DNA from 2 places in the Bacillus tuaregi genome. Region 2 is predicted to be linked to the other one. Evidence: riboswitches for the same ligand, from Rfam matches in the RefSeq annotation. Region 2 holds a riboswitch; the other holds the start of a gene.

Region 1 (16,347 bases), 1.7 Mb from region 2:
AGGACATTTTAAATCGTCGGATGCAAAATCCTTTCTCATCCAGCCGTTACAAGTGGAATCGCTACAGGAGTATACCTCAACATCCTCCATAATATTTTCCAATTTATCATCCTGACCTTTTCTGTTAAAAAAAATCGGAATCGCCCCCTAGTTTTTGATGATAGTTCTTTCCTACAACCTTAAGGATGAACTATACATGGTTAGGATACATACCCATTAAATGGTAAGTACATTACAATTGATTGAATCCTTATTAGTATGAACAAATTGAAAAAATTTAACAGCGAATCATAAAATTCGCAGCAGTTCATTTCATTTGGGCGGAATGGATGATAAGCATGATCAGAACTTTCTCTTCTATATTATTATAACATGGTTTCAATAATAATGATGTTTAACACAAAGTTTATTCTATTTAAGGAATTGTTCCTATGTCTTGTTTGCGAAACAGTTCTTTATTTTGCGAATTATCACTCATGTTCACATTTTATCCATATGATTCTTGCTCTTTTTTATATATCTTTAACATGGGAGGGGAAAACGTGAAAAAGATTTATATTCTTAGTGCTATCATTGTCCTTATAGGAATTACCGCAGGAATTTCCTATTTTATCGTTAGAGATGTATCTGCTAAAGTGCCTGATGATACTACCCTTATTACTATGCATGGTGAAGAGTATGATTTTAGTAAATCAGAGAAGAAGCTAAAGTTAGTTGAATTCATGTATACCCATTGTCCGGATATATGTCCAACCACTACTTTAAAAATGAATATGCTTAAAAAGGACTTAAAAGCAGCAGGTGTCTATGGTGAGGAGATTCAATTTCTTACAATCACCATTGATCCGTACAGAGATACCCCGGAACGGTTGCTGACATATATGGATACCTTCGATATTGAGGATGATGGAAACTGGATTATTTTAACTGGTGATCAAAACAATATTAAACAAGACCAACGCGAAATACAGGAATTAGCTAATACATTCCAATTTCAATATAGAGACCCTGGCGATGGCTTTTATGTTCATAGTACCTTCGTCTTTCTAATTGACGAAAACAACAAATATGTTAAAAAGTTTCCAATGGGTGAGGAGTTTAATAAAGAAGACATTTATAATAAGATTATGGCTGAAATTTAAGTCATCCATCGATACAATAAAACAGGCAAGGATGTCCATCTTGCCTGTTTTCATTTAAATAATCGTCAATACTGTTAAATGTCTAGTTCTTTTCCCGTCCTGTTGAAGCGATTTGTCTCCTATTTCCCGGGGTAAATCAGTGTTATCAGGTAAATACAATGATATTTTGGAACGAGGCTCAGAAAAGCTTATTTGTATCCCCGACTTCCTTAACCTATTCACCAAATCAATGAGCTGTCTGCTAGGCATGCTAAAAACCCCTTTAAATGATCTCTATGATTTTATTGTACATGGCAAATATTAATAAAATATGAACAAACAATGTTAAATGGATGACAACCGCTGTTCCTAACTATATAAATACGAGTTCAGTTCACTGTTTTCCTGCAATAATTTAAAACTTTCATAAAATTTACAACCTTATTATTAGCCACTGACTGCAAATCCTCCTTCAATTTCCAGCTGTATACAGCTCCATTTATGAATGTATCCATGAAAGGTGTTCTTCCTCTGCAAAAATGGTATAATCGGTTCATATTGTGTTTTTTGGAGGAATAAACTGAAATGATTACTGTAAGCAACGTTGGTCTTCGTTATGGAGACCGCAAATTATTCGAAGATGTTAATATTAAATTTACACCAGGAAATTGCTATGGATTAATCGGAGCGAACGGTGCAGGAAAATCCACGTTTTTGAAAATTTTATCCGGCGATCTTGAACCACAATCAGGCTCTGTACAATTAGGTCCAGGTGAACGCTTAGCTGTATTAAAACAAAACCATTTTGAATATGAAGATGAAGAGGTCTTGAAGGTCGTCATCATGGGTCACAGCCGCCTTTATGAAGTAATGCAGGAAAAAGATGCCATATATATGAAAGCTGACTTTACAGATGAGGATGGCATGAAAGCAGCTGAACTTGAGGGAGAATTTGCCGAATTGAATGGATGGGAAGCAGAATCAGATGCCGCCATTCTATTAAAAGGTCTTGGGATTGAAGAGGAGCTTCACCAAAAAAAAATGGCTGATATTTCTGGAGCTGAAAAAGTAAAGGTTCTGCTTGCCCAAGCTTTATTTGGAAAACCTGATGTACTGTTACTGGATGAGCCAACCAACCACCTTGATATTAAAGCCATTCAATGGCTTGAGGAATTTCTAATCAATTTTGAAAACACAGTGATTGTCGTTTCTCACGATCGTCATTTCTTAAATAAAGTCTGTACCCACATTGCAGACCTTGACTTTGGAAAAATTCAAATCTATGTAGGAAATTACGACTTCTGGTATGAATCAAGCCAATTAGCATTAAAAATGGCACAGGATGCTAATAAGAAAAAAGAAGAAAAAATTAAAGAGTTGCAAAACTTTATCGCCCGCTTTAGTGCGAATGCATCTAAATCTAAGCAAGCGACGTCGCGAAAAAAATTACTAGATAAAATTTCACTAGATGATATTAGGCCATCCTCCCGTCGTTATCCATACGTTGGGTTTACTCCGGATCGTGAAATCGGCAATGATTTATTACGAGTTGAAGGTATTTCCAAAACCATCGATGGCGAGAAGATTTTAGACAATATAAGCTTCATTATGAATAAAGATGACAAAATTGCCCTTGTAGGCACAAATGAAACAGCTAAAACGACTTTATTCAAAATTCTAATGGGAGAAATGGAACCTGATAGCGGTTCATTTAAGTGGGGAGTGACAACCTCACAAGCTTATTTTCCAAAAGATAATTCCCGCTACTTTGAAAACAGTGATTTAAACCTAGTTGATTGGCTGCGTCAATTTTCACCAAAGGATGAAAGCGAAAGCTTTTTAAGAGGTTTTCTAGGAAGAATGCTATTCTCAGGCGAAGAAGTGATGAAAAAGGCCAGTGTTCTTTCTGGTGGAGAAAAAGTACGCTGTATGCTTTCAAAAATGATGCTAAGCGGGGCAAATGTATTATTATTAGATGAACCGACGAACCACCTGGATCTTGAATCGATCACCGCTCTCAATAACGGACTTATTGCCTTTAAAGGATCCCTGATCTTCTCATCTCATGATCATCAGTTCATCCAGACAATTGCTAACCGTATTATAGAAATTACACCGAACGGTATGGTAGATAAACAAATGACCTATGATGAGTATTTAGAAGACAGCGACCTACAGAAACAAATCGCTGACATGTACCAAAGCTAAACATTTCTTGCAAAACAAAACGCAAAGGGATTATCCCTTTGCGTTTTATTATGATTGCTTTGTTTTTTTTCGTGCAGAGGATACCTCTCTCATGCCTGTTTCCATTGTTGTTGTTCCTTGACCTTCTACACGAGATGAGCTTAGTCCTATTTTGGATGGATCTTGCTTTCGTTTACTCATATTGAAACACCTCCACCCTTATATTGCCGAAATAAATGATTTCTTATGCTTTCCCTTTGATATTCTTAAGATATTCCATATATTGATCATCTCTTGATAATGCAGCATTGTATTGCCTTTTAACGAAGTGTTCCGCTTCCGTAAAGCTGTTAAAGGTCAGCGGTAATGTTTTGCTGCCATTTTCAACAATCCATTGCTGATTATGCTCCTTAATAAACCATTTTTCACGATTGTTATTTTCATAAAGTGAGCCTTCTGGATTATTCTTAAGATTATACTGATTTTTGGGTGCATCAAGCCTTGACGGGTCAAGTGGAAAAACCTCCTGAACAAACAGCTTATAGGCTGTTTCATTCATCGTGCAGCCCGAAGCCTTCACATGTCCGCCACCGCCAAATTTACCAGCAACTTCAGAAACATCCACATGATCATGAATCGTTCGGAAGCTCACCTTTTTCCCGCCCATGTTCAGAATCACAATATAATCAAGATGACTATTTTCCTTACCAAGCTCATTCCCTAGTTCAGAATGATACATTTCAGCATGAACAATTCCGACACAATGGTCATCAATAAACGTTTGGATTAGTTCACGATTTTTCTTGCGAATATATCGATTTATTTTCTCTTCTTCCATTTTGAGCAGCTGCTGTTCAAACTCATTAAATGAAAATGAACCCTCAGTCTTCAGTCTCGCAAGCATCTTTCCTTCAAAATCATCAAGTGAAAGGAGCGAGAATAAATCATTTAGCTGTTTTGCTTTCATTTCATTATTCTTTTCCCATTCCCATGTATCATATAGCCGAATCAACTCTACAAATTCATTTAACGAACCCTTTGCTGTCAACCATTGATTTTCTAGTAAATAATCATAAAACAATGATGTTGCAGAGGTTAATCTTCCATCTTCATATTCAACCATTACTTCCGCCCAGCTATATTCATTTAAATGCAAGGCTGTTTTATGATGATCAATGAATTGTGCTTTACCACCTTCTCGAACAAATTGATCAATCCGTTTACTATTTGCTTCATTGACACTTAAGTCTGTGACCCATATAGTATTGTTTCGAAGCTCATTTTGCTTTGTTGCATCAAAAAAACGTTCAACCTGCGAATTTATTCTGGCGACAGAATTATAATGAACCTCCACCTCTTCACCAAAAGCTAATTTCGCTAGTATTCCGCATCCCAGACCATCTAAATCATTATGAGTATATAAATGAATCAAAATAACCCACCTCTCCAGCATTAATTGTATGTAAAAGAAACGAACAAGTACTAAACGTTCTGCTGCCTTTTTTTACAAACACTCTCTGATCATATAAGAATGAAACATAATATATAAAACATTATAACTTTAGCTCCCGCTTGTCAAAAAGAAATCCTCATTTCATACAAAATGTTTATTCCCATAGAAAGAAAAAATGTAAAATCTATCAAATTCGCCCGTCGAATTTGCGTCCGGATTACCTGAGCTCGCTTGGGTAAACTACCTTTAAAAAATCCGTGACATCCGCCGAAGGCTTAACTTCATTCAGCCAGGGTTTGAGTCCCCACTGAATCATAGAACCATTTGCATTCAGTTCCCACTTGTAGAAGTGGAGGACTTCTGTACCTGTCGCAAGCTTTCGGTACAAAAAGCATTTGCTGAATGAAGTTAAGCATATGTTCATTTTCCTTGTTCTCAAACAGAAGCTTTCATTTTTGATGACAAGTTCTCCCCCCTTGTCCGCATATAATGGCTAACAAGACTTATTAATCAAATTCGCAGCCAAATTTAAGGAGGGTGGTTATGAAGCTTGTTATTATTAAAAAACGTCTTTTATGGTATTGTATTATTTTCATGGTAATATTAGCATCTGCAGGAGGATGGTTTTTTATAAACCAAGAGAACGAAGCGGTATTTAAACAGGAGGACCATCAAGATAAGATAAGGGAAATCCATCTTGTAACGGGTGAGTTTTCAGCCAAATTACCCGATAACACGAAAATCGAGGTGTACCGTTGGGATCCTGGCACCATATTTATGGAAGTTGGCGAAAAGGTTCATTTATCTATTTTGGGGGTGAACGGAAAAGAACATCCCTTCATCATCGAAAACACAGATATAAAAGGATCTGTAAAGAAAGGGGAGGAAACAATCGTACCGCTACAATTTCAAAAGGAAGGAATCTATCGTTTAATTTGTCTGTCCCATTCTGATAAAAATCATGAAGGACCAATGATTGCCTATATAGTAGTTGATTAAATCTCTACTTGTCAAAAGACAGTGTGGATCTAATACATTAACCTGATAGCGCTTTCTTTATGTATAACAGTTATACAATTTTCATTTTGTATATAATACAGTTTCAAATAAATAGAACTAATTATTCAAACTATCATAATACAAAGATAACTTGAAACCCTTGTATATCAAGGGTTTTTTAACATTCATAAATTGTTCATATATAATGTGATTACTTTCATAAACTATCTGTTACACTACTAATATAGTCATTGTACTACTACCTACTAGCAAACAATGAGTAACTATTTTAAACCAATGAGGTGACGTAACAATGGAACAATGGAGAGATTTTACAAATGGCGTTTGGCAAAAAGAAGTAAATGTAAGAGATTTTATTTTAAAGAACTTTACCCCTTATACTGGTGATGATAGCTTTTTAGAAGGACCTACAGAAGCAACAACAAAACTTTGGGATCAAGTAATGGAACTATCTAAAAAAGAGCGTGAAGCTGGCGGCGTCTTGGATGCTGACACAAAAATCGTTTCAACCATTACTTCACACGGACCTGGATACTTAACACAAGAACTTGAACAAATCGTTGGTTTCCAAACAGATAAACCTTTTAAACGTTCGTTAATGCCATTTGGCGGAATCCGCATGGCAAAAACCGCTTTAGAATCATACGGATTCGAGTTAGACAAAGAAGTTGAACATACCTTTACGGATTACCGCAAAACACATAACCAAGGCGTTTTCGATGCTTACACACCAGAGATGAGAGCTGCCCGTTCCGCTGGTGTTATCACGGGATTACCTGATGCTTATGGACGCGGACGTATTATTGGTGACTATCGCCGTGTCGCTCTTTATGGTGTAGATTTCTTAATGCAAGAAAAACTTAAAGAATATCAATATATCGGCGATGGCACTATGTCAGATGATGTCATTCGTGACCGCGAGGAATACAGTGAACAATATCGTGCCTTAAAAGAATTAAAACAAATGGCTGCTTCTTATGGCTTTGATATTTCTCAACCAGCGAAAAATGCGAAGGAAGCAATTCAATGGCTATACTTTGGCTATTTAGCTGCAATTAAGGAACAAAATGGTGCTGCTATGAGTCTTGGTCGTACTTCTACTTTCTTAGATATTTATATTGAAAGAGATTTACAGAATGGGACTTTAACAGAACAAGAAGCACAAGAATTAGTTGACCATTTTGTTATGAAGCTTCGTCTTGTAAAATTCGCAAGAACACCTGAATATAACGAATTATATAGCGGCGACCCAACATGGGTAACAGAATCTATCGCAGGTATGGCTCTTGACGGCCGTCCTTTAGTGACAAAGAACTCTTTCCGTTTCTTACACACTTTAGATAACCTAGGACCGGCTCCAGAACCAAACTTAACCATTCTTTGGTCAACAAAATTACCTGAAGCATTCAAGGCATATGCTGCAAAAATGTCTATCAAATCAAGTGCTATTCAATATGAAAATGATGATATGATGAGAGAATTATGGGGCGATGATTACGGCATTGCCTGCTGCGTATCTGCCATGAGAATTGGTAAGCAAATGCAATTCTTCGGAGCTCGTGTAAATATTGCCAAAGCATTATTATATGCAATTAATGGCGGTGTTGATGAAAAGAAAAAGACACAAGTTGGCCCATCATACCAACCAATTACTTCTGAGTATTTAAATTACGAAGAAGTTGTTAAAAACTATGACAAAATGCTTGACTGGTTATGCGGACTATATGTGAACACATTAAATGTGATCCATTATATGCATGATAAATACAGCTATGAAAGAATTGAAATGGCTCTTCATGATCGTGAAATTCTCCGCACGATGGCTTGCGGTATCGCTGGATTATCTGTTGCAGCTGACTCACTTAGTGCTATTAAATATGCAAAAGTAAAAACAATCCGTGACGAAAACGGTCTTGTCGTTGATTACGAAATTGAAGGTGACTACCCTAAATATGGTAACAATGATGATCGTGTCGATCAAATTGCTGTAGACCTTGTTAACGGAATTATGAACCGAATTAGAAAACATAAAACTTATCGTGGTGCTGTTCCAACTCAATCAGTATTAACGATTACATCTAACGTTGTATATGGTAAGAAAACAGGCGCAACACCAGATGGCCGTGAAGCAGGTAAACCATTTGCACCAGGTGCTAATCCAATGCATGGCCGCGACACAAAAGGAGCGCTTGCATCGCTGACTTCTGTAGCCAAATTACCTTACGATGCATCATTAGATGGTATTTCTAATACCTTTACCATCACTCCAAAAGCGCTTGGACGTGAGGATCAATCACAAGTAAATAATCTTGTGGCAATGCTTGATGGATATGTGTCAAAGCGCGGTCATCATATCAATGTGAACGTATTAAATCGCGACACATTATTAGATGCTGTAGAACATCCAGAATTATATCCGCAATTAACGATTCGTGTTTCTGGTTATGCGGTTAACTTTATTAAGCTGACTCGCGAGCAACAAATTGACGTTATTAACCGTACGTTCCATGAGAGTATGTCTGCTGCAGAAAAAAAAGAACCTGTTCTTGTATAATAAATAAGTAAGAGATAAAGAGAAGGGTCTCTTCCCTTCTCTTTGACTCTTTCATACAGACAACTTACTACTATGCGATATCACATAAAATAAATGGATAGGAGCGAATCAATATGCTGGGAAATATTCATTCCATTGAGACATTTGGTACTGTAGATGGACCAGGCATCCGCTATGTTGTTTTTACACAAGGCTGTCTCCTCCGCTGTCAGTATTGTCACAATGCAGATACTTGGGAAATAGGAACTGGGAAACAAATGTCTGTTGCTGATATCATGGAGGATTTAACTTCGTACCTCCCTTTTATTGAATCTTCAGGTGGCGGTATTACGGTCAGCGGCGGTGAACCGTTGTTACAAATCCCCTTTCTTATTGAATTATTTAAGGAATGCAAAAAAATAGGGATCCATACAACCATTGATTCATCCGGCGGCTGCTATTCAACAGCTCCACTGTTTCAAGAGCAACTCAACGAATTGTTGAACTATACAGATTTAATTTTAGTTGACTTAAAGCATATTAATCGAAAGAAGCATATTCAATTAACTGGAATGGCTAATGACCATATTATCCAATTTGCAAAATCTTTATCTGAGCGCCAGATTCCCGTCTGGATTCGTCACGTTCTTGTGCCTTCCGTGACAGATGACGAAAAAGACTTAGAAGAACTTGGTCATTTTATCGGTACACTTGAGAATGTGGAGAAATTGGAGGTCCTTCCGTATCATAAGCTTGGTGTATATAAATGGGAGGCACTTGGAATGGACTACCCTTTAAATAACATTGAGCCGCCTAGTGATGAGAAGGTACAAACTGCATATAAAGTTCTCACCAAAACACTTACGTTTCGTAAAAAAGTGCTATCCTGAATAACAGGACAGCACTTTTTTAACATCTTATTGTTATTAACTATTTCCACCAGTCATCAAACATGGTAGCCGGCATTTCTCTTTTATGCAGTGTAGCTAAATATCTCTTTTCTATTTTTTCCGCACTTACTGGAGAAACGTTTTTACCCTCTAAATAATCATCTAATTCCTCATAGGAGATCCCCAGCTCTGTTTCATCAGCCTGACCTGGCACATCGTCTAATAAATCGGCAGTTGGAACCTTTAAGTACAGACTTTCCGCTGCACCCAATTCCTTTAATAGTTCTCTTCCCTGTCTTTTCGTCAGCCCTGCTAGCGGAACTATATCTGCTCCCCCATCACCATATTTTGTATAAAAGCCCGTTACAGCTTCGGCAGCATGGTCTGTACCGATAACAAGGAGGTTCTCTTGTCCGCCAATCGCATATTGAGCTATCATTCTCATTCTTGCTTTAACATTCCCCTTATGATAATCCCTTAATGGCTCCCCATTTACTTTCATATCATACTCCACTTTTACGGCATCCACTGCCGCTTCTATGTTAAAGGTATATACAACATCTGCTTTAATAAAGGCTAATGCAGCCTTTGCATCTGCTTCATCCTTTTGAACTCCGTATGGAAGCCTGACAGCAACAAATTTCACCTCATGTCCCTCTGACCTAAGCTCTTCAACGGCTAATTGGGCAAGTCTCCCCGCTAGGGTTGAGTCTTGACCGCCGCTTATTCCAAGGACATATCCGCTCGATTTTGTCTGTAATAGATACTCTTTTAAGAATTGAATTCGCTTTTGAAGCTCCACCTTTGGATTAATTACAGATTGAATATGTAACTCGTTCCTAATTCGATTTTGCATATTCATGATAATTCCTCCCATTCTAAATAAGTGTTTATACAAGACTTGCCAATTCCTCGCTAACTCTCTGGTTAACGGTTTCGATATGGTTGAGCTTATTCTCCCAACATTTTGGACTTAAATCAACTGGATATTCCTCAGGGTTTAATGACCGTTTATACTCATCCCAAAGATAATTTAAATTTTGCTGACAATACTTTTGAACTTGTTCAAGCGACGGAAGCTGATAGACTAATTCACCATTTGTAAGAATATCATGGTGAAGATCTTTTGCCACAAAATTGGTCACATCCTTCCTGATATAGGTATGGACTGGATGGAACATATTTAAACTTCTTTCTTCATTTGGCCGTTCATCATCTAAGGCAATATAATCACCTTCCGATTTTTGATTGGCTAAATTAATGACTCTGTACACTCTTTTTAAACCAGGTGTTGAAACCTTTTCCGGATTTCCACTGATTTTGATTGTATCAACCATTTTTCCAGCGTCATCTTCAATCGAGACCATTTTATATACAGCTCCTAATGCCGGTTCATCATAGCCGGTAATCAGCTTGGTGCCAATGCCCCATACATCAATTCTTGCTCCCTGGGATTTCAAATTCATAATCGTGTATTCATCAAGATCATTTGAAGCAACAATCTTCGTTTTTGTAAAGCCTGCCTCATCAAGCATTTTTCTTGCTTCTTTAGATAAATAGGCAAGATCACCACTATCCAAACGAATGCCGACAAAATTAATCTCGTCTCTCAATTCCTTCGCGACGCGGATTGCATTCGGCACACCAGACTTCAACGTATCATATGTATCAACTAAAAAAACACAATCCTTATGGCGGCGAGCATACTTATGAAAGGCAGTGTACTCATCAATATAGGCTTGAATGAGTGAATGCGCATGCGTGCCTGAAACAGGAATTCCAAATAATTTTCCTGCCCTTACATTGGAGGTCGAACTAAAACCACCTATATATGCTGCTCGTGTTCCCCAAATCGCTGCATCCATTTCCTGAGCCCGTCTTGTACCAAATTCCATGGCTGTTTCATCGCCAATAATATATTTGATTCTGGAGGCCTTTGTGGCAATTAATGTTTGGTAATTCACAATATTCAAAATGGCTGTTTCAACTAATTGAGCTTCGGCAAGAGTTGATTCAATTCGAATAAGAGGTTCATTTGCAAAGACAATTTCTCCTTCTGCCATTGCACGAACAGAGCCCGTAAAACGAAGGTCTTTTAAATAATCTAGAAAGTCTTCCTGAAATCGTAATTCATCCCTTAAATAAGCTATATCTTCTTCTGTAAATCGCAGATTTTTTAAGTAATCAATTACCTTTTCAAGACCAGCAAAGACCGCAAAGCCATTACCAAATGGTAACTTACGAAAAAAAACTTCAAACACGGCTCTACGATTATGAACGCCATCCTCCCAATAGGTTTCTATCATATTTATTTGATACAAATCTGTATGTAATGTTAAACTGTCGTCCAAAAATTTCGCCATGACCAAACCTCCCAATATTCACTTACCTGTTAATCCTTACTAATAGTGAGAACTAATTTATCTATCTCTAAGCTTTCCCACGATAACCACAAATTTGTCTATTAATATTATAAACTTTAATTAGCTATTGTCTAATTAACAGATTTTTTTCAATACTCTCCTCTAACAGTAAAGCCCTTTTTGTTCCATTGCTTAATAACCCAAAATCCATTATACTTTCACCATGCACATGCAATAGTTGAGGTGAATTATTTGTTTGAATTTTTTCTGGATACCACCAATCTACAGGTTGATTATTCACTGTATGTTAGTATCCTTTTTGGACTTTCCGTAAAATGGCTGTGGATCCATAGTATTGATGTTAAAATGACCGACTCCATCTACACATCATCAGATGTCCACCTTCAAGGGAAGCAGCTTTTACTATTCATTAAAAAGCCGTACCATCTAAACAACCAACTGATGTGGATTTTAAGATATATTAGAAGAAAAAAGAATCTTAGTGAAGATCCTGACAGCCCTATTTCCTATTCCAAGTAAAGATATTTATCTAAATGGGAGGAAATAGAAACGATGAATACCATTAAAAAGTTCACTTTATTATTATCTGGAATTTGGCTGACCGTCCTATTAACTGGATGCTCTGCTAGCAATGGGCAGAATACTGGTTTTTTTCACCACTATTTTGTTGAACCTTTTACACAATTAATCCTTTGGACTTCCAATCTTTTTCATGATAATTATGGATTAAGTATTATCGCAGTCACACTGCTTGTTCGGATCATTCTTTTACCCTTGATGTTAAAGCAATATAAAACACAGGCAAATATGAAAGAAAAAATGGATTTATTAAAGCCTGAAATGGATATCATCCAGAAAAAAATTAAAGAAACAAAGGATCCTAAAGACCAGCAGCTGTTGCAAAAAGAAATGATGGGTTTGTATCAAAAGCATGGTGTAAATCCGCTAAATATGGGCTGCTTACCATTACTTATCCAAATGCCTATCTTAATGGCTTTCTATTATGCAATCCGTGATTCTCATGAAATCGCCACCCATTCATTTTTATGGTTCAGTCTTGGCCAGCCGGATATTGGAGTAACTCTCATGGCAGGTATCGTATATTATTTACAATTTAAGGTTTCTCAATCCACCATGCCTGAAGCCCAACAGCAACAAATGAAATATATGGGACTTTTATCGCCGGTTATGATTGTTATGGTATCCCTGAATGCACCTGCTGCCCTACCACTATATTGGGTCATCGGTGGAGTCTTTTTGATCTTTCAAACCTATCTCGGTCGTAAACTGTATCAGACTCCGAAAAAAATCAATACAGCAAATGTTGAAAAAGCTTAGTAATAACATCCGTCTCCTAAAAAGGCGGATGTTTTTTTACGTATAACGCATCTTCTTCCTCATCCAACAGCAATTATTCCCATTCCCTTTCACGAATAGTAACGATTGTTCCTGTCAAACTAAAATAGAATAAATACTCAAGGAGGTTCTGACATGCATTGGAAAGCCCTACTCACCACAATTTCTATATCGTCCATCATTCTCAGTGCTTGCGGTACAGACAATGGTACTGCCTTGAATCCTAATCCAAACACTAACCAGGACACCGCACATTTACGAACCGTTTCAGACAAGAAGCAAAATGTGAATCAAAGCATTAGAGAGGAACAAAATCGGCGGATAACAAACGGAAACGGCAACAATCAAAATCGCGATATTACAGCAAGAAATATCGCTAATAATACGGCGGATAATGACAATGGAAATGCGACAAATAATCAAATGGATATTGCTGATCAAGCAGCTGAAAAAATTACTCAAATGCGTGAAGTGGATCGAGCAAACGTCATCGTTACGAATCATAATGCTTATGTAGCCGCAAAATTAGCAGCTAATGCTGACAAAACATTAACAAACGACGTTGAAAGAAAAATCTCCGATTTAGTCAAATCCTCCAACCGCAATATTGAGCATGTATATATCTCTGTTAACCCCGATTTTTATAAGCGCACAACCTCCTATGCAGAAGATATTCGCAATGGACAACCGGTTGAGGGACTTTTCGATGAATTCAGCGTGTTAGTCCGCCGGGTATTCCCCTCTAAAAAGTAGGACTACGAACGTAAAAAGTGACTCATTACTGTTTATGGAGAACAGTAATGAGTCACTTTTTTATGCCTGTTCGAAATAATCCTTGTAAAAGCCACCTACTTTACCACTATTATCGATAATGAAATAAAACTCTTCCGTTTCATTTTTCACCTCATAGCTTTTCCCAGGTGTCAGCACGCGGTTGACAATATATTTTTTGGCATCCGTATGTATACATTTTACCGTTTTTATTGTTTTTCGTTCGTGCCAGTCTAAATGAATCATGTTAACAAACTCCCTTCCTAATACCATTTACACTTTAGTATATAAGTATCAACCCCACAGAGCAACAATCAGCACCCGATTTATTTATGTGGACATTTTGTTAAGCATCACTTCCATTTACCATGAAAATTTTATGAATTTTTTTAAAATGGACTATGAAAAATTTCATAAAATCTTTAAAATAGAATAATATTGAATATTCTATCCTTTACCTTGGAGGTATGCACAATGAAAATTATGAGTAATGAACAGTTAATTGTCTCGTATCGTGATGCATTGAAGTCAGGTAATGATAAAGATTGGATTAGAGTATTACAGGGAGAAATAAAAAAACGTGGCTTAAAACCCATTATAAATTAACAAGTAAGAGCAAAGGATACCTCCTTTGCTCTTACTTGTTGCTTTTATCTATTGCTTAAAAAAACCGGGTATAACCCGGTTTATAGCTCATCAACTAAATGGAAATAAAGCTGTGTTCTGCTTTCCAATGCGGAGGAATCTCTTAATTCCATCGGTACGAGTGGAGAGTCAACATGAAGATAGAGTAACCATTTGTTCGTTACACCTTTTCTGACAGACAATTCAATTCCATCCTGCTCTGAATAGGCTAGATTTTCTTCGATATTATTATAGCGGTGATGACAATGAGTACTTTGTTCTATCATGTGTTAATTCCTCCTTTAACTCCTATTATAAAGGCTATTCCCGATAAATTAATCGAATTTTATGAACTTATTTCAACAATTGACTTACTTATTTAGTTTACATAATAAAAATATAGTCATCAATAATATGACTAAGCTAATTCTATTATTCTTATTTATCTTAACAATATAAATAATCTCTATTTTTATAAAAAAAGAATTGCAAGTTTTATTCTATTGTAGTAAAGTTTAAGAAATTAATCATATTTTCTTATCAAGAGAGGTAGAGGGGATGGCCCAGGGACACCTCAGCAACCTTCAATGTTAAGCATTGAAAAGGTGCTAAATCCAGCAAGTTTACGAATAAACTTGAAAGATAAGAAGAAGTCATGTTTATGTTTAAACTAAAGTCTTCTTCTTTAAGAAGACTTTTTTTAATGTTGGTTCATACAGCCTTCTAAACCAAGTACACTAATAAGAAAAATCAGCATAGAAAGGCGATTGGGAAGATAAAGCATTCCCCCTTTTCTGAAGAATAAGGAGTGTAATCACATGTATAAAACAGATACAAAGTTAGCGCAAATTGGCAATAGAAGTGAAGAAACTACTGGTACCGTTAGTGCACCTGTTTATTTTTCAACTGCCTATCGTCATGCTGGCATCGGTCAGTCAACCGGATTTGATTATAGTCGAACAGCCAATCCTACGAGACAAGTTTTAGAAGAAGCGATAGCAGATTTAGAGGGCGGGGACCGCGGCTATGCATGTAGCTCCGGAATGGCGGCTATTTTAACCATTCTTTCACTGTTTCAAGCTGGAGACGAGTGGGTTGTTTCGAAAGATTTATATGGCGGTACCTATCGCATCCTTGAGGAAGGCTTTAAAAAGTGGGGGCTGCGATGTCGTTATACCAACACTAGTGACGTTCATAATATTGAAAAAGAAATCACACCTCAAACAAAAGCGATCTTTATTGAAACTCCGACAAACCCTCTTATGGAACAAACGGATATTTCTGAAGCTGCCCGGATTGCCAAAAAACACAATATTTTATTGATTGTTGATAATACATTTTATACACCTATCCTACAACAGCCAATTGCGCTCGGAGCAGATATTGTTATTCATAGCGCAACAAAATATCTAGGCGGTCATAATGATGTTCTCGCAGGCTTAATTGTTGCCAAAGGAATCGAGCTTTGTGATGCCATTGCTAAATATCATAATACTGTAGGCGCAGTGTTAAGTCCGTTTGATTCATGGCTGTTAATGCGCGGGATGAAAACTCTTGCATTACGAATGGAACGTCATGAGAAAAACGCCAAAGCCATTGTCGAATTTTTAAAAGAGCACGATAGCATAACAGATGTTCTATATCCAGGTCATGGCGGGATGCTATCATTTCGTATCCAAAGTGAAAAGTGGGTAAACCCTTTTCTACAAAAATTAAACTTAATTTGTTTTGCAGAAAGCCTTGGCGGAGTGGAAAGCTTTATCACCTACCCTACTACTCAAAAACATGCCGACATCCCTGAAGAGGTTCGTATCGAAACAGGCGTTGATAATCGTTTATTACGGTTCTCAGTAGGCATTGAAAACGTCGAAGATCTTATCAAGGATTTAACACAAGCACTGGCTGCTGTCAAAAAGGAGATTGTTATTTATGAATGAGCCATATACATTTCAAACTAATTTACTTCACAATAAACATAAAATAGACCCAACCACTGGCGCTGTTAGTG
Region 2 (16,347 bases):
CACCACTTGGTAAAAACGGATGATGGCAATGAATGCGGCTTTAAGCATTTGATTTAATCCTTCTTTTTACATGTATTCGAATCCTTTGATAAACTTTTTTATAAAATCGGTGATAACAATCTTGATATAGATTCCTTAAACCGAATGATGATGCTTCTGCGGTTATATTCCTGCATTGTTAATTCCCTTGATAGCTTTAGATCCTCATAAAAGCTATCTGTCAGGGCTTCTGCAATTTTCTCATCATATATAAACGCATTGACCTCAAAATTAAGCCTGAAGCTTCTCACATCAATATTGGCGGTACCAACAGATGATAAGGTATGATCAACAATAATGGATTTGGCATGAATAAAGCCGTTATCATAAATGTACACCTTTGCTCCTGCTTTTAGGATTTGCCCGATATGGGAATAGGTCGCCCAATAGACAAAGGGATGATCAGGTTTATTCGGAATCATGATTCTCACATCTTTACCGGTGAGTGCGGCGATTTTTATTGAGTCGAGTAGACTTTCATCTGGAATGAAATAGGGTGTTTGAATCCAAATAGATTTCTTGGCAGAGGAAATCATTTTGATATACCCGTATTTAATCTGTTCCCATTCTGAATCAGGTCCACTGGAAACAATTTGCATGGCAATATTACCGGATGGCGTTGTTTCCGGGAAAAGATTGGGTAAATAGGAAATATCATGCCGGTGTGAAGCTTGGTTCCAATCTAAGATAAATCTTGTTTGAATCGCATGGACAGAGCTACCGGTAATCCGGAGATGTGTATCACGCCAATAACCAAATCTTTTGTTTAAGCCTAAGTATTCATCCCCGACATTAAAACCGCCAATGTAACCAACCATTCCATCAATAATGACCAGCTTGCGATGATTTCGGTAATTCAAACGTAAATTGATGAGCGGGAATTTCGATGGAAAAAAGGCTTCGACTTCACCACCGGCCTCCAGCAACTCCTTAAAGGCACTGCGACGTAACGATCGAGAGCCAAGGTCATCATAAAGAATACGTACCTTTACCCCTTGTTTTGCCTTCTCAACCAGCAATTGAATCAGTTTTTTTCCTATATCGTCATTTTTAAAAATATAATATTGCAAATGGATAAAATCGGTTGCCCCTTCAATATCCTTAAATAAGGCTTCAAATTTTTCTTTTCCATCTGTGAATATTTTGACCGAATTATCGGTTGTTAAGATGGCATCATTGTTTGCGAGCAGCATATAAATAAGACCTTGATTATTTTCCGTTATCTCGTTATGACAGTTGATTCTCCCGGACCGAAAGCTGGAGGTTTGCTCAGCAATTATTTCCTCAATTCCAATTTTCTTCTTATCCTCCCATTCAAACAAGGAGCTTCGGGTCAAATTTTGGCCGAAAAGCAGGTAGAGAATAAACCCTAAAATGGGAATAAAGAAAAGAACCATCAGCCATGCCCATGTTGGCCCAGCATCTCTGTTTTCCAAAAAGATGACGATAACAGCAAGAATCATATTTAAAAACAATATCAGGCTGACAATCAATGAATATAAATCCAAATCCATAGGTCATATACCTTTCTGAACATCATTTTATGCATCTGTTTTTCGATCTTGGTTAGCGTCAGATGAAGAATCGGCAGGAGGATCAATGGTATGATTATATTGATATGCTTTCTTCGTTACCTTCAGACTGACGATTAACACTAGAAATATAATGATAATTGAAATTATTAATACGGTTAACATTCATATCATCTCCTTTATTCAATTGTATTTTAACATGAAATAGAAAGAAACTTTTGATAATCCTTTCGAATTCCCTTTTTTTTGGGATGAACCTGCATTAATTGGTTATGTTAATGAAGGGAGGTAGATAAAACATGAGTCAGGAATTGATTCAAGCTGTGAATAAGCAGGTAGCCAATTGGACTGTTCTGTATGTAAAGCTGCATCATTATCATTGGTTTGTAAAGGGACATCACTTCTTTACTTTACACGAAAAATTTGAGGAATTCTATGATGAAGCAAATGAGCATATCGATGTCTTAGCTGAAAGGCTGCTTTCCATTGGGGCTACACCGGTATCAACGATGAAGGAGTGCCTCGAGTTAGCCTCCGTTAAAGAAGCAACTGGAGGAGAAAATGAAACGGAAATGGTCCGAGAAACCTGCAATGATTTTGAAAAGCTCATCCAGGAGCTTCAAGAGGCTATGAGATTAGCGGATGATGCTGGTGATGAAGGAACAGGAGACGTCCTTCTTTCCATCCATGGCAGCTTACAAAAGCATGTCTGGATGCTGAAGGCATATTTAAGCTAATGGCTGGTTAAGGCGTAATAGAATGGTTCTATGTTCTTTCAGAACAAGAATTCATTCTATTTTTTGTGGAAAGAAAAAATGCAAAAAGAAGAGACTCCCTCATGATGAAGCAGCCTTTTGAATTCTTTAGCCATTATGTATGTAGTTTTAATGAAGGTTTCGCTGGTTTAAGACAGGACTTTGCTGTTGACCATAGTCTTCTTTTGCGAATTTACCTTTTAGACTTTCGATTAAGTAGAGCCCCATTAATGTATAAAGTTCCTGTTCATCCATTTCCTGAATCAAATGCAAGATGTCTTCCCTTGACATCTCCTCAAGAAATGCAAACGCTAACATATCAATGTCCTCTTCATCGCCGGTTAATTTGTTTCGGTACATTTCATAAAGTTCATCTACAAGCTTCATCATCATCACCTCCATCTTTAGTATATAATGACTCAACGATTTTTACATTATATTTAATTTTACCCATTATTATGTGAAAAAATGCTTCCCGGGCTTGTAGGAAGTTTTTCGTATAGTTTTGATTATAACATGGGGACGATAAAGGTAAAAAGGAATGATTCATAATGGACGAAAAAAAAACCTACTATATTGAAATTGCTTCCGAATCCATCTCACAGAGCGCAACGGATTCACCATGGAATTTTAAAATTGAAGCGAATGATGAAGAAATTCGTCAACTACGAGAATACTTTAATCAAAGTGAGTCAACAGAAATCGGTAATTTCATTCGTGCCCATATCCCGTTTCGTGAGTATCACAACGACCCTGACAATGATCGATATGATGAGAACCTAAAATATATTTACCAGACCATTCATAAGCTGGGTGATGCTGAAGCAAAACAGCATATTGAAAATATGGGGTTTTTGGACCATATCTAGTGCCACATTGCTCATTTTCCATATATAATAAGACTATGGAAAACACGAGGTGCGAATTAGATGGATACTTTTATCGATTATAATGGTGGGACCGTTACGGTTTCCTTTCAAAGGGACGCTTTTTTGCAAAGAGCTAAACATGTGCTGGTGATTTGTCGTTTCTCCAATCAATGGCTATTAACGAAACATAAAATCAGGGGCTGGGAATTTCCCGGAGGAAAAAAAGAAGAAAATGAAACGTTGGAAGAAGCCGCAAGAAGAGAGGTCGAGGAGGAAACAGGCGCCCTTATACAATCCCTACAATTTATTGGAGAATATGAAGTAAATACAGGGGAGAATTCCTTCGTCAAAGCGATATACTATGCTGAGGCAGATAGCCTGGAGCCAAAGAAGGATTATCTCGAAACGAACGGACCCGTCCTCATTGGCGGAGATCTATTAAGTCTCCGTTTCCAGGACTCTTATAGCTTTATCATGAAGGACAAGGTCATGGAACTCGCATTAGAAAAAATTATGAGGTGCCAGGCACCCCAAATGAACAATTAAGCTTTTGTTTTTTTGTGGTGTCATGTACCGTTTTAACTGCTTTTGATTATTTTTTTCTCAAGCAATTCAACGAGCTGGTACATGATGGTGGCAAAAATGGCGATCACAAATAGTGACAGAAAAACGAGGGTGAAATTGAATACCTGAAAGCCGTAGATAATCATGTACCCAAGACCTTTAGAAGAAACTAAAAATTCCCCTACGATGACCCCGACCCAGGAAAGACCAACATTCACCTTTAATGTAGAAATAATGGTTGGGAAGGAAGCGGGTAAGACCGCTTCCTTAAACGATTGCGCTCTTGAGGCTCCAAATGTATATAGGACCTTTACATAGTTAGGGTCGACCTCACGAAATGATGTATAGACCACGATGGTAGTGATAATAACCGAGATTAAGGCTCCCATGGCCATAATGGAAGTAAAGTTTGGACCTAGTGCGACGATTAGTATGGGTCCTAAGGCTATTTTGGGCATGGCATTGAGAATTACTAAATAGGGATCAAGGATTTTTGACAAAATGGGTGACCACCACAATAGGGCAGCAAGCAAAGTGCCAAGCAGGGTCCCGAGCAGAAAGCCAAAGATGGTTTCGCCAAGTGTCACACTAATATGCATGAATAGTGATCCGTTCTGCACATTATCAATCAGCAAAAGACCTACTTTTGAAGGGGAGCTGAAAATGAGTGGATCAATCCAGCGGAAGGTACTTGCCAGCTCCCAGCTGCCGAAAAAGGCCAAGAAGATAATGAGCTGATAAAAACGAACCCATCGTTTTTCTTTTTTCAAAGAATTAATATAGTTTTGATGAAGTTGTTGAATCTCAGTTGAGGACTTCAAGGGATTCCAACTCCTTCCAAATTGTTTGAAACAGGATCTGAAATTTTTCATGATTTCTTGCGTGAAAGGGTGTTAGGCTTCGCAATTCCTCGGGGACGATAAATGTCTTATGGAGCTGACCAGGACGGGCGGATAATAGAAAGATCCGATCGCTCATGGCAATGGCTTCACCAATATCGTGTGTGACGAGAATCGCTGTTTTGTGAAAGGATTTAAGCGTTTCAAATATATGATCCTCTAAATGGAGCTTTGTTTGAAAATCAAGGGCTGAAAAAGGTTCATCAAGCATGAGTACCTTTGGCTCTGTTGCTAATGTTCTGACCAGCGCAGCCCGTTGTCTCATCCCCCCGGAAAGCTCCTTTGGATACTGCTTCTCTACTCCTTTTAACCCCATTTTCTCTAGCAGCTGCAGTGTATATTGTTTTCTGTCAGCTCGGAGCTGTTTATTTAGCTTTAGACCAATGAGAATGTTTTGTTCAATCGTCTTCCAAGGAAAAAGATAATCCTGCTGAAGCATATATCCAATATCATTTGATTTATTGCCAATCTTTTTTCCCTCCAACGTGACTAGTCCTTCAGACGGCTGGATTAAGCCAGCGATAATGGAAAGAAGCGTCGTTTTCCCGCACCCACTTGGACCAAGCATGGATACGAACTCCCCTTCGGCGATATCAAGAGAAATGTCAGAGAGGGCAGTCGTAGCCGATGTTTTAGTAAAATACGTATGACTTACGTTTTGAACTGATAAAAAGCCCATGTAAGGCACTTCCTAACCCAATTTGCTACAAGCTACAAGGAGGGGGATTCAAGGAAAGTGTCTATTCCACCTTCCTCGAATAATATAGAGCCTCCGCTGTGTTCTAATCCATCACTTTCTCAGCAAATTCTGTATTGACTAATGTTTCATAATCAATACGTTTTGGTAGCTCACCCGCTTCATCCATAATATTTTGCAGATTATCCCATTCCTCTTCATCTAGAATTGGATTTGTGGCAAAGGAGGTTTGGGTTTTATAACGATCAATAGAGGATTCAATAATATCCAAATCTGTATTCTCGAAATATTTTTGAATTAATTTTGCTGTTTCTGCTGAGCTGTTTTCATATACCCATTGCTGTGCTTTATAAATAGCCCGTGTAAAGGCTTCAACAAGCTCCTCATTCTCTTCTATATAGCTTTGCTTGGTCATGAAGGTTGTGTATGGAACATGCCCTGATTCCGTTCCAAATGATGCTACAATGTAGCCGCGCCCTTCCTTTTCAAACATGCTGGCCTGCGGTTCAAATAATTGAACGAACTCTCCCGTCCCTGAAATAAAGGCATTGGCAATATTGGCGAAATCAATATTCTGAATTAAATTCAAATCATTATGAGGGTCAATTCCATGATTTTTTAACACAAATTCGCCTACCATCTGAGGCATCCCGCCTTTTCTTTGGCCGAGGAAGGTACTGTCCTTCAGCATCTGCCAGTCGAAGTTTTCAATTTTATCACGGGAAACAAGAAAAGTACCGTCTGTCTGCGTCAGCTGAGCAAAGTTAATAACGGGGTCTGTCGAACCTTGGGCAGCTACATAAATCGATGTTTCTGAGCCGACAAGTGCGATATCAGCACCGCCCGATACGAGAGTAGTCATGGTTTTATCGCCGCCAAAGGTTGTGATTAATTCAACATCAAGACCTTCTTCTGCAAAAAATCCTTTTTCAATCGCAACATATTGAGGCGCATAAAAGATTGAACGAGTGACTTCTGCTATCTTGACTTTTTGGAGCTTTTCAGAATCTTCCTTAGATTTCCCAAGGTTACAAGCAACGAGACTGGTCATTAACACAAGGATAACTAGCAGTAATAAACTAGCCTTCCACCATTTTTTCATGATAGAGGACCTCCCTTAGTAAAGAATATGGATTTTTTAAGCCTAACCTATCGTATGAAAGTTGAAAAAATGTGTGAATGCCCAGGTTCTCGCCATTCAGGTGTTTAAACAAAGTAAATTAAAAAAACCTCAATATCTAAGTGGCTGTAAACCATTCCTTAGGTATTGAGGTGTTAGTATTGTTATTTACCAATAAACATTTGTGTCCAGTGATGGCCACTTGCTTCATAGCCGACGCCAATATGGGTGAATTCTCGGCTTAAAATATTTTTACGGTGTCCTTCACTATTCATCCAGGCATTAACCACCTCTTGAGGAGTTCTTTGTCCCTGGGCGATGTTCTCACCTGCAGTTTTATACGATACGCCATGGTCGCGCATCATATCAAATGGTGAGCCATAGGTTGGACTAGTGTGAGAAAAATAACCCTTTTGCTGCATGTCGGTGGATTTTTTCTGTGCGACACTGCTTAATTGAGTGTCAGCCTGTAAAGCTGGTAGACCATTTTTACGACGTTGTTCATTTGTTAAGTCAATCACCTGCTGAACAGCTTGGCTCACATTTGCCGGTGCTTGCTGGGCAGGAGCCTTTTGAGCTGGAGCTGGGGCTGGAGCCTGCTGGGCCGGTGTTTGCTGTTGTGGTGCTTGCTGAGCAGGGGCTTGATTTGCCTGCTGCTGTTTTTGCACTTCTGGTGCCTGTGCTGATTCTTTATTTTGACGAAGTCTTGCCTGTAAGCGATTATCCTGATTAGGATTAACTGGAATGAACTGATATCTCGCTTCTTGAATTAATACCGCTTTTGTGTGCGGGTATTTATTACTTGATTGTGATGTTTTTAAGCTGGAAAGATTTGGACTCTCATTTGTGTTGTCGTAATTTTTATTACGAGCTGTTACATTGTTATGATCATTATTAACTTTGTTCCTTTGGCTTGACCACTTGTTGTCATTGCGATTCGTCACATTGCGGTAATGGATATTTCGATTATTGTCATTGTTATTGCGAACAGTCCGATACGGAGACCGGTTATTGTTAGTGGTTCTATTGTTATCGTTCTCTAAATAATCCTCTGTAAGAGGACCACGGTGGTCAAAGCCATACGCTGAACGGTCATCCACTTCACGATTTCGATTGTTTACCTGATAGGCATTAGTACCGCCTCTGGTAGCTGTATTGAGCTGGTTGCCATTTTGTGTATTACGGCCATTATCTCGCATATTGTTGTTATTGTTATTGCGAACAGTCCAATAGGTAGGCCGATTATTGTTAGCGGCTCTATTGTCGTCGTTATCTAAGTAATCTTCAGTAAGCGGACCGCGATGATCAAAGCCATACGCTGAACGGTCATCTACCTCGCGATTTCGATTGTTTACCTGATATACATTGGTACCTGCTCGGTTGGCCGTATTGATCTGATTGCCATTTCGAGTATCCATCGCATCATTTGTATCATTATTACAAGCCACCAGGCTTAGAATAAGCATAGGGGTCACAAAAACACTGAATTTCCGTTTTCTCAAGTTGATTTCCTCCTTCGATTAGATGGACTACTCTCTTATTATTTTTAGTTCTAAGAAAAGTATTGATGGGAATAACCGACTAATTTGGAGGAGAGACAATAGAATTGGCAACTAAAACAAGATGAATACGATAAATAATGTGCCTGTGGAGGAGTATTGTCCCCCTTGAATAGGCAATTCAAGGGAGCTGTAAATTCTGGAATGTGAATGAAACTACATTCTTGTTTCGGAGATTGTACTTCTTATTTTTTCAAGAGAACGCTGAGCCTTTTCTTTATTTAGAACGACTAAGTTAACATAAAGGGCGTCAATAAGGCTGAGTTGTGCGATTCTCGACGATAAGGCTTCTGAACGATATTCATTGTCCTCGGAGCTTGTATAAAGTGCTACATCAGCATGCTGGGCTATTGGGGATTTTGGATAGCCGGTAATGGCAATCGTTTTCGCTCCATTTCGCTTAGCTGTCTTTAAAATATTTAAGGTATCCTTATTTGTCCCTGTATGAGAAATAATAACAGCTGTATCACTTTCTGTTAGCTGGGAGGCAGATGTAAGCTGAAAGTGGGAATCAATAAATGCAAACGCTTTAATTCCTGTGCGCACAAATTTATGGAACGCATCCATAGCAATGACTGCAGATCCACCCGTGCCATAAAACTCTACTCGGTTGGAATACAGCAAGAGATTGACTGCCTTTTGAATGGCTGTGTGATCTAGAATCTCTACTGTATTTTCAATCGTTCTAATATTTGCTTGGAAGACTTTATCGGCAATGGTCTTAGCATCATCATCATCCGAGATTTCAATATCCTCTTGGATTTGTTGGTTCGGAGTGATGATTTCAGAAGCAAGGGCAATCTTCATTGCCTGGTAGCCCTTAAAGCCGATTCGTTTGCAAAAACGAAAAACAGTTGCATCTGCTATATTTAAATCCTCAGCAACTTCATTGATGGTCCCGTGGATAATTTTATCGGGATCATCCAAAATATAATCGGCTATCTTTTTTTCTTTCTCGCTAAGCCGAGCGTAATTCGAACGAATTTTTCCTATGCAATTTTGTGACATTCCGATTTTCCTCTCTATCGTGTTTACCTTCTTAGTATACCATAACCATTTAGTAAAAAATATTCCTTAATTTATATAGTATTAGTTAAAAAAAATTTATTAGTTTCATAAATATTCTTTAATAAATATTCTACTACAGAAAGTGTGTTTGGAAAGTAACGCGTTTGAGAATTTCGTGAATCCTATGTTAAAATGGGATAATGCAATGATAAAAAATAATAAATGATATGTGGATTTGTTTTAGAGAAAGAAGGAATAAAATTGATTATTAGGTCTGAGGAAGATTTACAGGGTCTGAAGGAAATTGGAAAAATAGTTGGAACGATACGGGATGAAATGATAAAAAAAACAAAACCTGGCATTACAACAAAGGAGCTTGATGACTTTGCCGGGGAGCTGTTTGAAAAATACGGGGCCCTTTCAGCACCGAAGGGCGAATATGATTTTCCTGGCTTTACCTGCATCAGTGTCCAGGAAGAGGTTGCCCATGGAATCCCGGGAAGCCGTGTTATTCAAGATGGTGACTTAGTCAATATTGATGTATCCGGTTCGAAAAACGGCTATTATGCTGACACTGGTCTATCTTTTGTCGTCGGTAACGGGAACCCGGAGCTAGAAAAGCTTTGTGAAGTGGCAAAAAAAGCATTTGAAGCTGGTTTGACGAAATTTAAGGTTGGCGCAAGAAAGAATGCAATTGGTAAAGTGGTCTATCAAACAGCAAGACAAAATGGTTTTACAGTAATTAAAAACCTAACTGGACATGGGGTAGGTTTATCATTACACGAAGCACCCGATCATATTTTGAATTATTATGATTCATGGGATAAAGAAATTCTTCGCGATGGCATGGTGATTGCTTTTGAACCATTCGTTTCAACAGGTGCGGAAGAGGTTTATCAATTAGATGATGGATGGACGTATGTTACAGAGGAGCGAAGCTTTGTTGCTCAAATTGAACATACCGTAATTGTAACGAAGAATGGACCTGTTATTATTACAAACTAATCAAAGTTAATCAGTTACATTCCTGATGGTACAGCTGTCAGGAATTTTTTCTATGCTCCTTTTCTAAATTAGACAATAATTTACTTCTTCATGTGAATAATATAAACGACTAAAAGGAACGAAAGGAGACGAGGATGAATCCTATTATTATCAGTAAACAAAAGTTTCCGTCTCCGAATCCGGAGATTGAATTATCGATTATTACTTATCTGGTTGAAGGTTTAAAGGTGAAGGGATTATTAGCAGAGCCTAGAAATGCTGACATCTATGACGGATTTCTTTATTTAAGAGGCGGCATCAAAAATGTTGGAAAGGTGAGACCGGCCAGGATCGTTCAATTTGCCTCAGAAGGGTTCATTGTATTTGCTCCATTTTATCGCGGCAATCAAGGAGGGGAGGGAAATGAAGATTTTGCCGGAGAGGACAGGGAGGATGCTTTTTCAGGCTTTGAGCTGCTTCGTTCACATCAAAGGGTTAAAAACGTTCATATTTTTGGTTTCTCCCGCGGAGGTGTAATGGCCTTATTAACAGGAATTACATTCCCAGACGCAGCCTCTGTTGTTACTTGGGGAGGTGTTAGTGATATGTCATTAACATATGTGGAGAGAAAGGATTTAAGAAGAATGATGAAGCGAGTCATCGGCGGGACTCCAGCGAAGGTTCCTGAGCAGTATCAATACCGTACGCCCCTATATGATATAGAGAAGCTAAGACCTCCCGTGTTGATTATTCATGGTCGAAGGGATATTAATGTTTCGGTTGAACACGCCTATCGACTAGAGAAGCGCCTAAAGGACCTGAATAAAAAAGTAGAGTGCTGGTATTTTGACCAATATACACATTATTTTCCTCCGGCAATAAACAGGCAAATTGTCGCTGATTTAACGTTGTGGATGAAAAAGCAGGCTGACTAATGGTAAGATATCAGAAAGAAAGGATAGATTTTCATACATGATTAAAATCTATTAAAAAAGGAGAGGGAATAGGATGGGAATGCCTTTAGAATTAAATACGATGATTGTGACAAAGGGTAAGGAACAGAGAATTGGCGAGAATGATTTTACTTTAGTAAAGGATGATTACCGAATCTACCCAATTGAAATCCCGCTCGAAGTTAGAAAGACAAAGGACAGTGAGCCGGGAGCATATGCTGTCATAAAAAGACTAGAATGGGAAAACAGCAAGACTACCATTACATATCAGCTAATATCATTGAATACAACTAACTAACAAAAAACAGCAACTCTAGAGTTGCTGTTTTTGTTTATTTATGCCATTGGTCCGCCTTTTTCGATAATATCTGTTGAAACGTTTTGGAACTTTTTAAAATTGTCGCGGAATTTTGCAGCTAGTTCCTTTGCCTTCACCTCGTACTGCTCCTGATTCGACCAAGTACGATTAGGTTGTAGGACATCATCTGGTACTCCAGGTACATGTAAAGGAATTTCTAAGCCAAAAATTTCATCCTTTTTCGTTTCAGCATTCGCCAGTTCACCTTCAAGTGCTGCTTGAACCATTGCGCGAGTATAGCTTAGCTTCATACGTGAACCAACACCGTATTCTCCGCCAGTCCAGCCTGTATTAACAAGGTATACATTTGCATTATGCTGGCTGATTTTTTCACCAAGCATTTCTGCATAGCGAGTTGCTGGTAATGGTAGGAATGGTGAACCGAAGCATGTTGAGAATGTTGCTTCTGGTGATGTCACACCGCGTTCCGTACCTGCAAGCTTAGACGTGTATCCACTTAAGAAGTGGTACATTGCCTGCTCCTTTGAAAGCTTCGCAATAGGAGGTAAAACGCCAAATGCATCAGCAGTTAAGAAAATAATTGTATTGGGATGACCTGCAACACTTGGGTCAACAATATTTTCAATGGCCTGCAGTGGGTAAGCAGCACGAGTGTTTTCCGTCAATGTGCCGTCATCATAATCGGCAATGCGTGTATCTTGATCAAGCATAACGTTTTCTAATACAGAGCCAAAACGGATGGCATCGAAGATTTGCGGTTCTTTTTCACGAGATAGGTTGATACATTTAGCATAGCAACCGCCTTCAATATTGAATACGCCATTTCCTGACCAGCCGTGCTCATCATCACCAATTAGACGACGGTTTGGATCTGCAGAAAGGGTTGTTTTTCCTGTTCCTGATAAACCGAAGAAAAGGGCCACATCGCCTTCGTTTCCTACGTTAGAAGAGCAATGCATTGGCAGGATGCCATTCTCAGGTAATAAATAATTCATAATGGAGAAGACTGATTTTTTGATCTCTCCTGCATATTCTGTTCCACCAATCAGAACCGTACGCTGTTCAAAGGAAATAATAATAAATGTTTCTGAACAAGTACCATCAATGGCAGGGTCCGCTTTAAAATTAGGGGCTGCAATAACGGTAAAGCCAGGATCATGGGCTGCTAATTCTTCCTTTGTAGGACGAATAAATAACTGATGGGCAAATAGGTTATGCCATGCATATTCATTAATAACCTGGATAGGTAGACGGTGCTTTTCATCAGCTCCAGCGAAGCCTTTAAATACAAACACTTCGTCTTTCTCTTTTAAAAATTCCAACACTTTATTGTATAGACTTGAGAATACCTCTTTCGAGATTGGCTGGTTCACAGAACCCCAGTCAATTTTGTCCTTAACAGACTCTTCTTCCACAATGTATTTATCCTTCGGGGATCTTCCAGTGTACTTTCCAGTTGTAGCGATTACCGCGCCGGTTGAAGTTAATTGCCCTTCCTTCCGTGTTAATACTTTTTCGACAAGTTGTGGTACAGATAATTGAGTAAGAATATTAGTGCCATTAAGAAATTCATTTATTTCTTGTTTCAAACTTACAGAATTCATCCGACGAATACCTTCCTTTAATCAGTTTTATTTAAATTTACATTCGGAGTGATTTAGCTCACAATTAGTATAGCACAATTATTTGAATAGTCTATACTATTGATGAAAGTTTTTGGTCTTTTCCCAAAAATTAAAATGGTTGAATACTTTGATTAAAGACTAGCAAATTTTTATATATATAGTAATTATTTGATGTGTATTCATTGACAGCCTTTCTATCGGTACGATAAGATGTTTCATTGAACGGATACTCTCTTATCCCGAGCTGGTGGAGGGACAGACCCAATGAAACCCAGCAACCTGCTAAGCAGAGCATAATTAGATATAAAACTAGCTAACTAATTATTGTAGAAAATTTTTCGTTTACAAAATATTGAGGTAGAAATGTTTTATATGTATGCGATTCTTTTAGTAAAGGTGCTAATCTGTGGCAAGGATTCATTTCCTTGAACGATAAGAGTGAAAGGCGCGAATTTTTTATTTTCAACCTTTTCACAAGATGAGAAGGTTTTTTTATGCGTCTCCAATAAATAAGGAACTAATTTACTCTGATTTTTAATAAATAGGATAAATTCACCTTATTTTTTCCAAACTACTAGGGGATGAGTTCCGTATCATAAGAGATTGTTAATGCACTGTTTCTTCGCAATCTCTTTATATATAAGGAGGAAATCAGATTGTCAAAACGTCGCTTGTTTACTTCAGAGTCAGTTACTGAAGGCCATCCAGATAAGATTTGTGATCAAATTTCTGATGCCATTTTAGATGAAATTCTTACCCAGGATCCTAATGCACGTGTGGCTGCTGAAACATCAGTTACGACCGGCTTAGTATTAGTTTCAGGTGAAATTACTACATCAACATATGTAGATATTCCCAAAATTGTTCGGAATACCGTAAAGGAAATTGGCTATACACGAGCCAAGTATGGCTTTGACTCTGAAACATGTGCCGTATTAACGTCTATTGATGAGCAGTCTCCGGATATTGCAATGGGTGTTGACCAGGCCTTAGAAGCCCGTGAAGGAAACATGACGGATGAGCAAATTGAGGCTATAGGAGCTGGAGATCAGGGTCTTATGTTCGGATTTGCCTGCAATGAAACAAGTGAGCTGATGCCATTACCGATTTCATTAGCCCATAAGCTTTCCCGCCGTTTAGCAGAGGTACGTAAGGATAATACCTTGGCATATCTTCGTCCTGATGGAAAAACGCAGGTTACAGTAGAATACGATGAAAATGATCAGCCTGTTCGAATTGATACGATAGTCATTTCGACTCAGCATGATCCAGAGATTGGTTTGGAACAAATTCAACGAGATCTTAAGGAGTACGTCATTTCTCCAGTTGTGCCAAAAGAGTTAATTGATGATCAAACAAAGTATTTTATCAACCCAACCGGTCGTTTTGTTATCGGGGGACCACAGGGGGATGCCGGTTTAACAGGTCGAAAAATTATCGTTGATACATATGGCGGCTATGCTCGTCATGGCGGTGGTGCCTTCTCTGGTAAGGATCCGACAAAGGTTGACCGCTCTGCAGCTTATGCTGCCCGTTATGTAGCGAAAAATATTGTTGCCGCTGGATTGGCAGATAAAGTAGAGGTTCAATTTGCCTATGCGATTGGTGTAGCCCGTCCTGTATCGATTTCAATCGACACATTTGGTACAGGTAAAGTAGATGAGGATGTACTCGTAGATGTAGTGAATAAAAACTTTGATTTACGTCCTGCAGGGATTATCAAAATGCTTGACCTTCGCCGCCCAATCTATAAACAAACGGCTGCCTACGGTCATTTCGGTCGTGTGGATGTGGACCTTCCATGGGAGCGTACGGATAAAGCCGAGCTGATACGTGATCAAGCGTTAAACAGTGCTTTATAATCTTATAATTCAAATGAGAAAACAGGAGTCGCATTATCATAGTGCGGCTCCTGTTTCCGTTTAAAAGAACTGCAGCAGATTCAAGTAATCAATATGAATAGGAAAAAAATTGTACAATGTTTTAGAATAAATAGAAAAAGTATAAACTGCTTATAATAGCATGATTTTCCCATTGTTTTTTTTTTCACTTCATGACATTATAAAAAAATTAGTGGTAGTATAAGAGAGTATGTTTTTTTGAGTAATTTAAGAACCTTTATGTGAGGGGCTTTTAAATAAAGAATGGAGTGACGTACATAATGTGTGGTTTTATTGGTTGTGTACATGAAAAGGCACAGAATTTTAATGAAACTGAAAAACAATTATTCCAACAGATGAATAATCTGATAACCCACCGCGGACCTGATGATGATGGATATTATATGGATAACCATATCCAATTTGGCTTCCGTCGATTAAGTATTATTGATATTGAAAGCGGCCACCAGCCCTTAACATATGAAAACGAGCGCTATTGGATCATTTTTAATGGCGAGGTTTATAACTATGTTGAATTACGTGAAGAGCTTATCAAAGAAGGGCTTTCATTTGAAACAAGCTCTGATACAGAGGTTATCATTGCTCTCTATAGTCATGTAAAGGAAAAAGCCATTGAACGTTTACGCGGGATGTTTGCTTTTGTGATTTGGGATAAAGAGGAACAAACTCTTTATGGCGGAAGAGATCCCTTTGGAATCAAACCATTCTTTTATTATGAAGATGATGAAAGAACGTTTTTCGCCTCTGAGAAAAAGAGCATTTTGCTAGCCATGAAAAATGATGTATTAAACTATGAATCCTTACAGCATTACTTAACCTATCAATTCGTACCAGAGCCAGAGACACTGTCACAAGGCATTCACAAGCTTGAACCGGGCCACTATTTTACTAAGAAAATCGGTTCGCCAATGGAAATTAAACGCTACTGGAAAGCGAATTTCCAGCCTGTTCAAAAATCAGAAAGTGATTTTATTAAGGAAATTAAAGATGTACTATTTGATTCTGTCAAAATTCATATGAGAAGTGATGTACCGGTTGGTTCGTTCCTATCTGGCGGAATTGACTCCTCTATTATTGCTTCCATTGCGAAAGAGTTTCATCCGGCGATTAAAACCTTTTCGGTGGGATTTGATCATAACGGCTTCAGTGAAATTGATGTAGCAAAAGAAACAGCTGATAAGCTGGGGTTAGAAAATATCAGCTACGTGATTTCTCCTGAGGAATATATGAACGAAGTGCCAAAAATTATGTGGCATATGGATGATCCGCTCGCAGACCCTGCCTGTGTACCGCTTTATTTCGTTGCTCGTGAAGCGAGAAAGCATGTAACGGTTGTTTTATCAGGTGAGGGAGCTGATGAGCTGTTTGGCGGCTACAATATATACCGAGAGCCGGAATCGCTTAAAATGTTCAATAAGATGCCCCAATTTGGCAAGGTATTCCTAAGTTGGATTGCCAGACTAATGCCAGAGGGAATGAAGGGAAAAAGCTTTATTGAACGTGGTGTGACACCGATGGAGGAT

What was found. A riboswitch is a leader RNA that binds a small molecule or an ion and turns the genes downstream of it on or off. The one in region 2 is predicted to bind S-adenosylmethionine.
Region 1: it holds a riboswitch for S-adenosylmethionine, as region 2 does, so the genes downstream of both, BQ5321_RS14840 (methionine biosynthesis PLP-dependent protein) here and metK (methionine adenosyltransferase) in region 2, are expected to answer to the same signal.

Annotation. Positions count from the first base shown of each region.
Region 1 covers NZ_LT629731.1:2,599,374-2,615,720, forward strand. The annotation lists gene BQ5321_RS14765 (cold-inducible protein YdjO-related protein) at 1-141, opposite strand, end outside; gene BQ5321_RS14770 (SCO family protein) at 543-1,142, shown strand; gene BQ5321_RS14775 (ABC-F family ATP-binding cassette domain-containing protein) at 1,707-3,329, shown strand; gene BQ5321_RS23795 (YuzL family protein) at 3,378-3,509, opposite strand; gene BQ5321_RS14780 (DHH family phosphoesterase) at 3,553-4,740, opposite strand; gene BQ5321_RS14785 (hypothetical protein) at 5,305-5,760, shown strand; gene pflB (formate C-acetyltransferase) at 6,074-8,335, shown strand; gene pflA (pyruvate formate-lyase-activating protein) at 8,449-9,204, shown strand; gene nadE (ammonia-dependent NAD(+) synthetase) at 9,245-10,066, opposite strand; gene BQ5321_RS14805 (nicotinate phosphoribosyltransferase) at 10,095-11,567, opposite strand; gene BQ5321_RS14810 (hypothetical protein) at 11,820-12,107, shown strand; gene yidC (membrane protein insertase YidC) at 12,141-12,926, shown strand; gene BQ5321_RS14820 (YhcN/YlaJ family sporulation lipoprotein) at 13,080-13,697, shown strand; gene BQ5321_RS14825 (DUF6501 family protein) at 13,758-13,961, opposite strand; gene sda (sporulation histidine kinase inhibitor Sda) at 14,190-14,321, shown strand; gene BQ5321_RS14835 (hypothetical protein) at 14,402-14,626, opposite strand; SAM riboswitch class I at 14,874-14,988, shown strand; gene BQ5321_RS14840 (methionine biosynthesis PLP-dependent protein) at 15,158-16,276, shown strand; partial or broken gene BQ5321_RS24850 (PLP-dependent transferase) at 16,269-16,347, shown strand, end outside.
Region 2 covers NZ_LT629731.1:922,671-939,017, forward strand. The annotation lists gene yidD (membrane protein insertion efficiency factor YidD) at 1-48, opposite strand, end outside; gene cls (cardiolipin synthase) at 99-1,547, opposite strand; gene ytzI (YtzI protein) at 1,581-1,736, opposite strand; gene BQ5321_RS06765 (Dps family protein) at 1,871-2,308, shown strand; gene BQ5321_RS06770 (DUF6154 family protein) at 2,456-2,713, opposite strand; gene BQ5321_RS06775 (hydrolase) at 2,878-3,195, shown strand; gene ytkD (RNA deprotection pyrophosphohydrolase) at 3,256-3,741, shown strand; gene BQ5321_RS06785 (ABC transporter permease) at 3,774-4,580, opposite strand; gene BQ5321_RS06790 (ABC transporter ATP-binding protein) at 4,564-5,337, opposite strand; gene BQ5321_RS06795 (ABC transporter substrate-binding protein) at 5,441-6,457, opposite strand; partial or broken gene BQ5321_RS25085 (CAP domain-containing protein) at 6,640-7,308, opposite strand; gene BQ5321_RS06805 (MurR/RpiR family transcriptional regulator) at 8,191-9,042, opposite strand; gene map (type I methionyl aminopeptidase) at 9,304-10,047, shown strand; gene BQ5321_RS06815 (alpha/beta hydrolase family protein) at 10,182-10,961, shown strand; gene BQ5321_RS06820 (DUF2584 domain-containing protein) at 11,035-11,277, shown strand; gene pckA (phosphoenolpyruvate carboxykinase (ATP)) at 11,316-12,902, opposite strand; SAM riboswitch class I at 13,155-13,362, shown strand; gene metK (methionine adenosyltransferase) at 13,580-14,785, shown strand; gene asnB (asparagine synthase (glutamine-hydrolyzing)) at 15,085-16,347, shown strand, end outside.